Regions from separate parts of the Lysinibacillus sp. FSL H8-0500 genome, predicted to be linked through region 1. Evidence: riboswitches for the same ligand, from Rfam matches in the RefSeq annotation. Region 1 holds a riboswitch; each other region holds the start of a gene.
The links. A riboswitch is a leader RNA that binds a small molecule or an ion and turns the genes downstream of it on or off. The one in region 1 is predicted to bind cobalamin.
Positions count from the first base shown of each region.

Region 1 (3,260 bases):
TTTGGTTTCCCGCAGGATAAAGTATTGGCAATTGGGGTTGTAAATGGCCGTGATATTTGGCGTTCAAACCTTGCAGAGGTCAACGCAACGATTCAAGCCATTGAACAGCTAAGTCATGCGGCAGAACTATGGATTCAACCATCCAGTAACCTACAGCATGTACCTATCACAACCTCTCTTGAAAATAAACTTGAGCCTGTTTTAAAGCAGGCGCTAGCCTTCGCGGATGAAAAAATCGTTGAAATTACAGGGCTAACTAAATGTAGACGAGATAAAGATGGTACCTTACAACATAATTTTTCAGAAAGTATGAAGGCGATTGAAGGTCTAAAAAATCATCCAATCCGCCAAAACAAGTTGATACAGCAAGCTGTTCAAACTGTGACAACGCAAGATTTTGAACGACACAGTGATTTTACGCAGCGCCAAGCGATTCAACAACAAGCCTTAGCATTACCGCTGTTCCCAACAACGACAATCGGTAGCTTTCCACAATCTGATGAGGTGAAAAGAAATCGTAATGCTTGGCGAAAGAAACAATTATCGAATGATGACTATGAAGCATTTATAGAGCAGGAAACAAAACGCTGGGTAACAATACAAGAGGAACTAGATATCGATGTACTTGTTCATGGTGAATTTGAGCGCACAGACATGGTCGAATATTTCGGTGAAAAGCTGACTGGCTTTGCCTTTACAGAGAAAGCATGGGTCGTGTCATATGGATCACGCTGTGTAAAGCCTCCGATCATCTATGGAGATGTTGCGTGGGCTTCACCAATTACTGTAAAGGAATCAGCCTATACTCAAAGCCTAACAAAGCGATTTGTAAAAGGCATGCTGACAGGGCCAGTAACGATATTAAATTGGTCCTTTGTGCGCGATGATTTGTCCCGTAAAGATGTTGCTTATCAAATTGCATTAGCACTTCGCAAAGAGGTGGAAGCACTAGAAAACGCAGGTATATCGATTATTCAAGTGGACGAGCCAGCGTTAAGAGAAGGTTTACCGCTTCGAAAGGAAGAATGGGGCGCTTACTTGGATTGGGCTGTCAATTCCTTCAAGCTTGCGACATCCAGTGTCAAAGATGAAACACAAATCCATACACATATGTGCTACTGCGAGTTTAATGATTTCATCGAACCGATTAGTGCATTAGATGCAGATGTGATTTCCATTGAAACATCGCGAAGCCATGGGGAACTCATTACCTCACTACAAGTGCAGCCCTATAAAAAAGGAATTGGCTTAGGTGTCTATGATATTCATAGCCCTCGTGTACCAAGCGAGGAAGAAATGCTCGCGATTATGAAAGATAGTTTACAGGTACTAGATCGTCATCAATTTTGGGTAAATCCAGATTGCGGCTTAAAAACGAGAAAAGAAACAGAAACCGTTGCAGCTTTAGCGAACATGGTTGCTGCTGCTAAAACATTGCGTCAAGCCGTACAGCAATCTACATGAAGATAACGAAATGATTTTTTAAAACTACTACATCTACTCTCCTATAACGAAGACTAGGGTAAATCCCTAGTCTTTTTATGTTATTTATTATATTCAGAAAATAAAATTGACGTGAACAAGTGAGCATGTTACGTTAATTACTAATTTCATAGCAATCATTATAAGTTTGAGTGAAATCGTCTTTCATTCAATTAAAAGGAAAATGGGTGAAAACCCCATGCTGTCCCGCAGCTGTAAATGAGGAGTTTTGTTTCAAATGCCACTGAGTGAGTACTTGGCAAGGTGAAGCAAAATGATGATTCATGAGCCAGAATGCCTGCTTGTAAGAAGATTCATTGATGATCTACGAAAGATAGGGAGATGGATGGAGACTTGCTTATCGTGAGTTTTTCTGTCCTTATTCTTTTTTAGAATAAGGTTTTTTTATGTCCTCTCTTCTTTAACAGTACTACGAATAAAGATAGGAGACAGAAAATGAGATTGACAAAGTATTTACTTCCTTTACTACTTGTGTTGACGTTCAGTTTACTTGCTGCCTGTACAAGCAAGGATGAAGAAAAGGAAAAGACCTCAGCAAACCAAACAGATGAAAAAATGATAACGATTGGCTGGCCATTAGATGTCGGTCCATTGAATCCTCATACATATTTACCGAATCAAATGACTGCCCAAGCAATGGTTTATGAATCCTTAGTGGAATATAACGATGATGGATTAGAGTGCGTAGAGTTAGAGTGGGCAATGGCTCAATGCTACCCTTCACAGCTCAGTTGGGGGACAGCAACAACGAATGAACATCGCTAGAGCTCTTGAATTAATTGTTTTAGATGAAGCTATTAGTAGCTTTGATATGGTTTTACAAAGGACGATTATAGAGCTATTACAATCACTGCAAAAAGAGCTACAGCTTGCTTAACTATTCATTTCACATGATTTACAAGCGACACGTTTTATGTCAGATCGCATCCTGGTGATGCAGTATGGTCAGCTAGTGGAGGAGATTGGGAAAGATGGAGCCTATCAACACCCCGCCTCACAAGAATTATACAATGCTATTTTGCCATCACACCCGCGAGAAAGAAAAAAGAAGGATAGACCAAATTAAACAGAAACTCCATTTTGAAAAATTCAAAATGGGGTTTTCTTTATTATTAAAGTAATGCAGAAATAAATTAATAATATCAATTATAAAATTAACTTTATTTATATTTTTATTTAAAAAATTAATTTTATTATTTACTTCTTTAAATTCTTTGTTATATAATCAACTTAACTTAAAGGAAGGAGTTCACTATGGCTTATCAAGTAATCACAAATTGCCCTGTCTGCAGTAAAACTTTGAAAATTACGAAGTTACAGTGTTCTCATTGTCACACGACGATTGAAAATGAATTTGAATTATCTAAGCTCGCATCATTATCAAACGATCAGCTTCAATTTGTGGAAGTATTTTTAACCTGTCGAGGAAACATAAAAGAGGTTGAAAAGGAACTGGGGGTTTCGTATCCAACAGTTCGGGGCAAGCTCAACGACATTATTTCATCCCTTGGCTATGCCCAAAAGAAGAAAAATGAAGTAGACGAGAAAAAAATTGTAAGCATGCTAGAAAATGGCGAAATCACAACGGATGAAGCTATAAAGCTCTTAAAAGACGAATAGGGAGGAACAGACCATGAAAGAGGAAATTACAAAAGTGTTAACCATGATTCAAGAGGGGAAAATTGATGCTGATAAAGGATCAGAACTTATTCAAGTATTACAAGAGAAAGAAGAATCAGGAAACAAATTTGTGGAAA
Region 1 is NZ_CP150292.1:2,340,663-2,343,922, reverse strand. Features, by position in the region: gene metE (5-methyltetrahydropteroyltriglutamate--homocysteine S-methyltransferase) at 1-1,464, shown strand, start outside; cobalamin riboswitch at 1,610-1,803, shown strand; gene MHB44_RS11175 (hypothetical protein) at 1,939-2,268, shown strand; gene MHB44_RS11170 (hypothetical protein) at 2,255-2,380, shown strand; gene MHB44_RS11165 (hypothetical protein) at 2,417-2,569, shown strand; gene MHB44_RS11160 (DUF2089 domain-containing protein) at 2,758-3,123, shown strand; gene MHB44_RS11155 (hypothetical protein) at 3,137-3,260, shown strand, end outside.

Region 2 (3,260 bases), 420 kb from region 1:
ATGGGACAGATGATGAAGTTCAAAATAATAGGCTGTCATGCGAAAAAACCTCCATATACGATAAAGAGTAGAAAAATAAGTGCCATGCCTAGCCAATTTTTCTTGTTATAAGAGCTTGCTTTCTGCCAATAGACAGCCTCGCCACCACGTGACTGCATCGCATTGTTAAGCGCTCGACTCCGCTGAAACATCTCCACAAATAATGCTGCTATCAGCATGGATAGTGAACGTAGCCATTGGATAGGTGAATAATAGCCGAGACGTGCTTGCTGGGCGAGGTAAATTTTTTGCATACTAGCTAAAAAAAGAAAAATAAAACGATAGGTTAGCTCTACTAATTCAACTAATAACACTGGAAATCGCCATTGTCGTAAAACATAGCAAATTCCTTGAACTGAGGTTGTTAGGATTAAAAAATATAAGCAACTGATACTACCAAGCACAATAAAAAATAATTGCTGTGCTGCTGTCATACTGGCCTGCCCAATAAAAATCGTCCAATTGCTAAAGGTGAAAGACCAAATGTGAGGAGGTAGCACATGTGTAGATGGTGCAATTGAGATTAAAATGGATACAAGACTAGTGAATAAAAAAAAGGCTGGTAATAGCAATAGTTTTACATAATAGCTTAATGGGATTTTTGCGCCGAAAATGATAAAAGCACTCATTACAAAAAATGTAATGAGTGAAAGCTGTTCATCTCTTAAAATTAGGGATAATAACAATAGTCCTAAGGAAAAGATCATTTTTTCTAGTGGATGAACGTGCGCTAGTTTATTAAGGTAAGCATACTTATCGATTAATAGCATCGTATTTAGCCTTCTTTATGCTTGCCGCGCATATAGCCGATAAAGTAGCCAATAAAGCCTGCGCCAATCGCAGCCTGTAGTACAAATAGTAAGCTTTCAATTTCACCACTAGGCGGCTCCCATAAACTTTCAAACCATGGTTCATAATCCTTATTAATTTCGCCAATGGCTGCTTCGGCCTCACCATCAGCACCACCGAACTCTGCACCCTTTTGAATAAACAGGGGGATAATGGCTAACAGGACAACAATGGCTAATAGTAATAAAGTACGTTTCATCTTAGTGTGCCTCCTTTGCTGAGAAAACACGTAATGCCTTTAATTCGCTAATATTATATTTTTTCAAGAAGTTCATCACAATTACTGTTAAAATCCCCTCACTAATGGCTAATGGAATTTGTGTTAAAGCAAAAATACCTGCGAATTTTGTGAAGGATGCGGCGAAGCCACCCACCTCAGAAGGGAAGGCAAGTGCTAGCTGTACAGAAGTCACAACATATGTGCCTAAGTCGCCAAGCATGGCAGCGAAGAACACAGCTAATGAAAACGACAAACCTATTTTTTGTGCCCCTTTAAAGACAAAATACACGATAAAAGGACCTACGATCGCCATTGAAAAGGCATTTGCTCCTAACGTTGTAAGGCCCCCATGTGCTAAAAGTAAGGATTGGAATAATAAAACAACCGTTCCAATTACACTCATTGCCAATGGACCAAATAACACTGTACCAAGCCCAACACCTGTAGGATGCGAGCAGCTCCCTGTAACAGACGGGATTTTTAAGGCAGATAGGACAAATGCAAAGGCTCCTGAAAGACCTAATATCATTTTTGTTTCAGGGTTTGCTTCGACTGTTTTTCGAATGGAGCGCAATCCTAGTACAATAAAGGGAATAGAGATAACCCACCAAAAAATCGCCCATTCAATTGGTAAAAAACCTTCCATGATATGCATGGCAAAAGCTTGTTTTGGCACCATTAAATATGCCACTAAAAAATAACTAAATTTCCACCAAGAAAGCTTCAATATTTTTCCTCCTCATTCTGAATAAATTGTAAAAATATTACGTGCGGAGAAATTCTTCTTTGCGTATTTAGACTTTCGCATGAGTCCATAAGCATCCTGTTGCTCGCTAAACAGGCTATTTGGCCACGTCCATACAAAAAGCACTTCTCCGCTACAGGAAAAGTGCATACTAAGAGAGCAAAAACATGCGTATCTGCTAAGTTGCACACCTATCCTCGTAGGCTGAAACGGTCACGTATTTTTCGGCAGGTCTCCTGGCTCTAGTTCACTATTTTATAGGCCTTCCCATCCGTTGGACAGTGGCATTTTCTATAAAACTCCCTATTACAGTGGCGGGACCGCGTCGGACTTACACCGACTTCCCTTTTAAGTAAAATAACAAGCATTTTACACCGAAAAAAATATAGAATTGTGAGATTTCACGACAAATTGTAACATGCATTTCCATAAATATGCTATACTTTTTATAAAATTTTTTTGAATTGGGCGTCAATGTCGAAAATTCTGATAACCAAAACTGATAAATTTATCACAAATTGTTAAAGAAATATTGAAATTTTAAAATAATAAGCTATGATAGAGACAGTTTTCTATTCATGGATAACGATAATAATTTCATATAAAAACATCAATAAGTGCTCAAATTTTCGAGATAATAGGGAAATTGGTGAAAATCCAATACAGCCCCCGCTACTGTAATAGCTGATGAAATCACAAAGCCACTTGTGCAAACTGGGAAGGCGTGAAAGTAAGATGAAGCTTAAGTCAGGAAACCTGCTTAATTGATTGTGCATGCAAACTTTTCGGAGGGAGAAGTTGGAGCAAGAGCGGGTACCAGCATTTTATTCGTTTTTATTAAGCTTCTATAAAACCTTTACTCTCAAGCGAAGAGTAAAGGTTTTTTCTTTTCCAAAAAAGCAAATGAAGGGAGCGATTAGATGACAACATGGAATTTAGAGGGGATGCAAACACATCTCTTTATTTGCAACGGCAGTAGCTGTATGAAAAAGGATGCGGAGGATATTACACAAGCCATTCGAGATGAAATACAGCGGCAGGCACTTGATCAAGAAATACATACGACAAGAACACGCTGTAATGGACGGTGTAAGGATGCTTGCGTTGTCATTGCCTATCCGCAGGGCAATTGGTATCGTGTGCCATCAACAGAGCATGCGAGAGCACTTGTACAAGACTTACATCATGAATCTTTACACAAGGAGCATGTCTTTACATTGCGTGAAGGTACATTACAGCGTACAGCACAAACAACGGCTATTAAAGGGATCGAAAAGGTGAAAGAGAGGTAGCAAAATGGCACAAAAAGGGAAAATTTTCGTAGTGGGCTTTGGACCTGGAGATTTTAAGCATATTACGACACGTGCTGTAGAGGCATTGCAACAAAGTGATATGATTATTGGCTAC
Region 2 is NZ_CP150292.1:2,760,811-2,764,070, reverse strand. Features, by position in the region: gene MHB44_RS13265 (ATP-binding cassette domain-containing protein) at 1-39, opposite strand, end outside; gene cbiQ (cobalt ECF transporter T component CbiQ) at 36-809, opposite strand; gene MHB44_RS13255 (energy-coupling factor ABC transporter substrate-binding protein) at 815-1,087, opposite strand; gene MHB44_RS13250 (energy-coupling factor ABC transporter permease) at 1,089-1,835, opposite strand; cobalamin riboswitch at 2,062-2,247, opposite strand; cobalamin riboswitch at 2,452-2,632, shown strand; gene MHB44_RS13245 ((2Fe-2S) ferredoxin domain-containing protein) at 2,774-3,145, shown strand; gene cobJ (precorrin-3B C(17)-methyltransferase) at 3,150-3,260, shown strand, end outside.
Region 2: another riboswitch for cobalamin. It lies ahead of MHB44_RS13250 (energy-coupling factor ABC transporter permease); the one in region 1 lies ahead of MHB44_RS11175 (hypothetical protein).

Region 3 (3,260 bases), 1.9 Mb from region 1:
CTTGTTGAGCGAGTGCTCGTGCAACCATTACGCGCTTTTTCTCGCCTCCTGAAAGAGAGCTAAAGCTTCGTTTCTCTAAATGAGATATACCCGTTTGTCTAAGAGCATCTTTAACAATTTGGAAATCTTGCTCCTGATCAAGCTCTAATAGCTTTTTATGTGGCGTTCTCCCCATACTGACTAAATCATGCACAGTAAAGTCAAATAACACAGGTGTTTCTTGACTTACAACAGCTAGGTTTTTAGCAATCGCTTTACTAGATTGCCTTAAAACATCCTGCTCATTTAATAAAATCATACCCTTTTCAGGCTTTAATAAACGATACATATTTTTCAGTAAGGTTGATTTACCACTACCGTTAGGGCCAATTAACCCAACAAATTGCTTTTCCTTTATATGAATACTGACTTCATGCAATATGCGCTGATCGTTAATGGAGAATGATACTTGCTTTGCTTCCAATGTCATGTCTATTAATCTCCTTCACCGAAAGAATAGTTATTTCGACGGAGTAGCCAAATAAAGAATGGTCCGCCACAAAAAGCTGTAATAATACCAATTGGCATTTCCTGAGGAGCAATAATAATTCGAGCCACTGCATCTGCCCAAACTAAGAAGATTCCTCCTAATAAGGCACTAATCGGGATAACGTATTTATAATTAGACCCAACAATTAATCGTACAATATGCGGAATAATTAATCCTACAAATCCAATAGAGCCGCTAACAGCCACAAGCACACCTGTTAACAGCGAGACAAGTAAGACTAGCTGTATACGAAATTGCTGAAGGTTCACCCCTAATGTTACGGCTGCCTCTTCACCTAATAATAGTAGATTTAAGTTTCGGTAATGGAGCCAAAGCAGTATAAGTACAACGAAAAGTACAATAGCAGGAACAATAATATTCGTCCATTTAGCTCCTGCTAGACTACCGAGCATCCAAAACATTACGGCCTTTAAAGCTCCCTCCTGCTTAGCCATCATTAAAATAAAATTCGAAACGGCTGTTAAAATAAAGGACACAGCCATTCCTGCCAGCAACAGACGGAAAATAGAGACTCGTCCACCAACACGTGATAAGAAAAATACAAGCACGATGGCAAGCAACGACCCTAAAAATGCAGATACAGAAAGAGCGTATATACCTAAAAATGAAAAAGCACCTAAAATAATAACAGAGGTTGCCCCCACCGCTGCGCCTGAAGAAATGCCCAAAATATAAGGATCAGCAATAGAATTTCGCACAAGCGCTTGAATAGCAGCTCCCGCAATGGCTAAGCCTGCTCCAACAATAGCCGCTAGTATGACACGCGGTACTCGTATTTGCCAAATAATAATTTCCTGTGAGCGACTCCAATCAGGCTCTATAAAGCTTTGGATAAAAGGGAGCTTTGAAAGAATAACCTTCCAAACATATAATGGTGTTACAGATACAGACCCGACCATTACAGCAAATGTCATTGAAATAATCAATACTAGAAAAAGTATTAATGAAAAAAATATAAATTTTTTATTCATCCGTTTAAACTCCTACAAATTTGATGGATGAAGCAATTAATCACACGTAGTTAAACCTGTAATAGTCGCTAACTATTTATCTCAACACCGATAAAGTTGTATCAAAATAAAAAAGGTATTCTATACAAAAATATGCATAGAAATACCCTCGATTAAACAAAGTCAGAAAATAACCAGCTATTGTCCGTAATTGCTTGCATCCTCGTGGGCATTACAGGTCTTACTAATTGGCAGGTCTCCTGGCTTCGATTCTACATCCTTATGACAGCCTTCCCATTCTTCAATAGTGGCATGAAATAGCATAGGACTCCTCGTTACAGTTGCGGGACAGCGTCGGTCTTTCACCGACTTCCCTTTTAAGTGACATAAAAAAGATGTCACACCAATAGTAGCGAATATTATAAAATGATCACGATTCTATCATACAGTTTTATAGCTGGTTAGTCTATAAGGAGCTACTATTTCACAGCCAACACTTTTGTTAACTAAATATAATTTTAGGTTGACACAAATACACTAGTTATTTACACTATCATTAATAACTTTATAAAAACTAGAGGTGAAAGCATGGCAACAGTTACAGAACACACGCATCATAAATTAAGAACCGTAGATATCGCTTATATTGGCTTATTCTCTACACTAATGATGATAGGTGCTAATATTACTTCCTTCGTACCATTTTTAGTAGTGGGTGGTGTCCCAATCACACTACAAACTTTTTTTGCTATTTTAGCAGGACTTATTCTTGGCAGTCGAAAAGGGGCGCTTGCTTGTACCGTTTATATGTGTATCGGTTTAGCAGGAGCACCTGTCTTTGCTCTCTTTAGTGGAGGCTTCAGTAAAATTTTAAGCCCTACTTTTGGATTTATTGTGTCATATATTTTAGTGGCATTTATTGCTGGTCTTATTGTAGAACGTAGCGGCACAAAGGTAAGGTACATAGTGGCTGCATTAGTAGCATTTGTTATCAATTATTTATTTGGAACAAATTGGATGTATTTTGCGTATAAAGTTTGGGCAAGTGCACCAGAAGGCTTTACTTATAAATTAGCGTGGCTGTGGATGGTTCCTCCACTACCAAAGGATATTATTTTATCTATCTTTGCAGGTATCTTCGCTCACCGATTACAAAAAACATTAAAAATCATTCCAATAAAATAACTTCATCCCTTCTTTAGTGACAGACTAAAGAAGGGCTTTTTATAATGACCTTCGATTGAAAGTTCCTGTTCATCATTTCTGCATATTTATTTGCTACAGTAAGGGCAAATAGGTAAGGAGGACATGATATGACAGTTAAAAGAAGATGGTCTATTGGGCTACTATCAGTAATAGCTTTGCTAAGTTTATCAGCTTGTACAGAGGATAAAACAAAGCCTACATCAATTTCAAATGATAATAATGAAACAGCACAACAAACAGATATAGACCATTCTACGATGAACCATTCAAATTCAGGAGAAGTGCCAGTTACGTTGAAAAATGCTGAAAATCCAAAGTTTCCAGTAGGTAGTACAGCTATTCTTACAGATGGGCATATGGAGGGTATGAAAGGTGCTGAAGCGACAATTGTTGGAGCATATGATACAACTGCTTATATCATATCCTATACGGCAACATCAGGTGGTCAGCGAGTGGAAAAACATAAGTGGGTCATTCATGAAGAATTAATTGAACCAGAGGAAGCACCATTAGCTTCTGGTACAGAAGTAAAAACGGCTGCTGCTCATATGGAA
Region 3 is NZ_CP150292.1:4,238,424-4,241,683, forward strand. Features, by position in the region: gene MHB44_RS20275 (ABC transporter ATP-binding protein) at 1-469, opposite strand, end outside; gene MHB44_RS20280 (iron chelate uptake ABC transporter family permease subunit) at 475-1,521, opposite strand; cobalamin riboswitch at 1,733-1,923, opposite strand; gene MHB44_RS20285 (biotin transporter BioY) at 2,089-2,685, shown strand; gene MHB44_RS20290 (YdhK family protein) at 2,814-3,260, shown strand, end outside.
Region 3: another riboswitch for cobalamin. It lies ahead of MHB44_RS20280 (iron chelate uptake ABC transporter family permease subunit); the one in region 1 lies ahead of MHB44_RS11175 (hypothetical protein).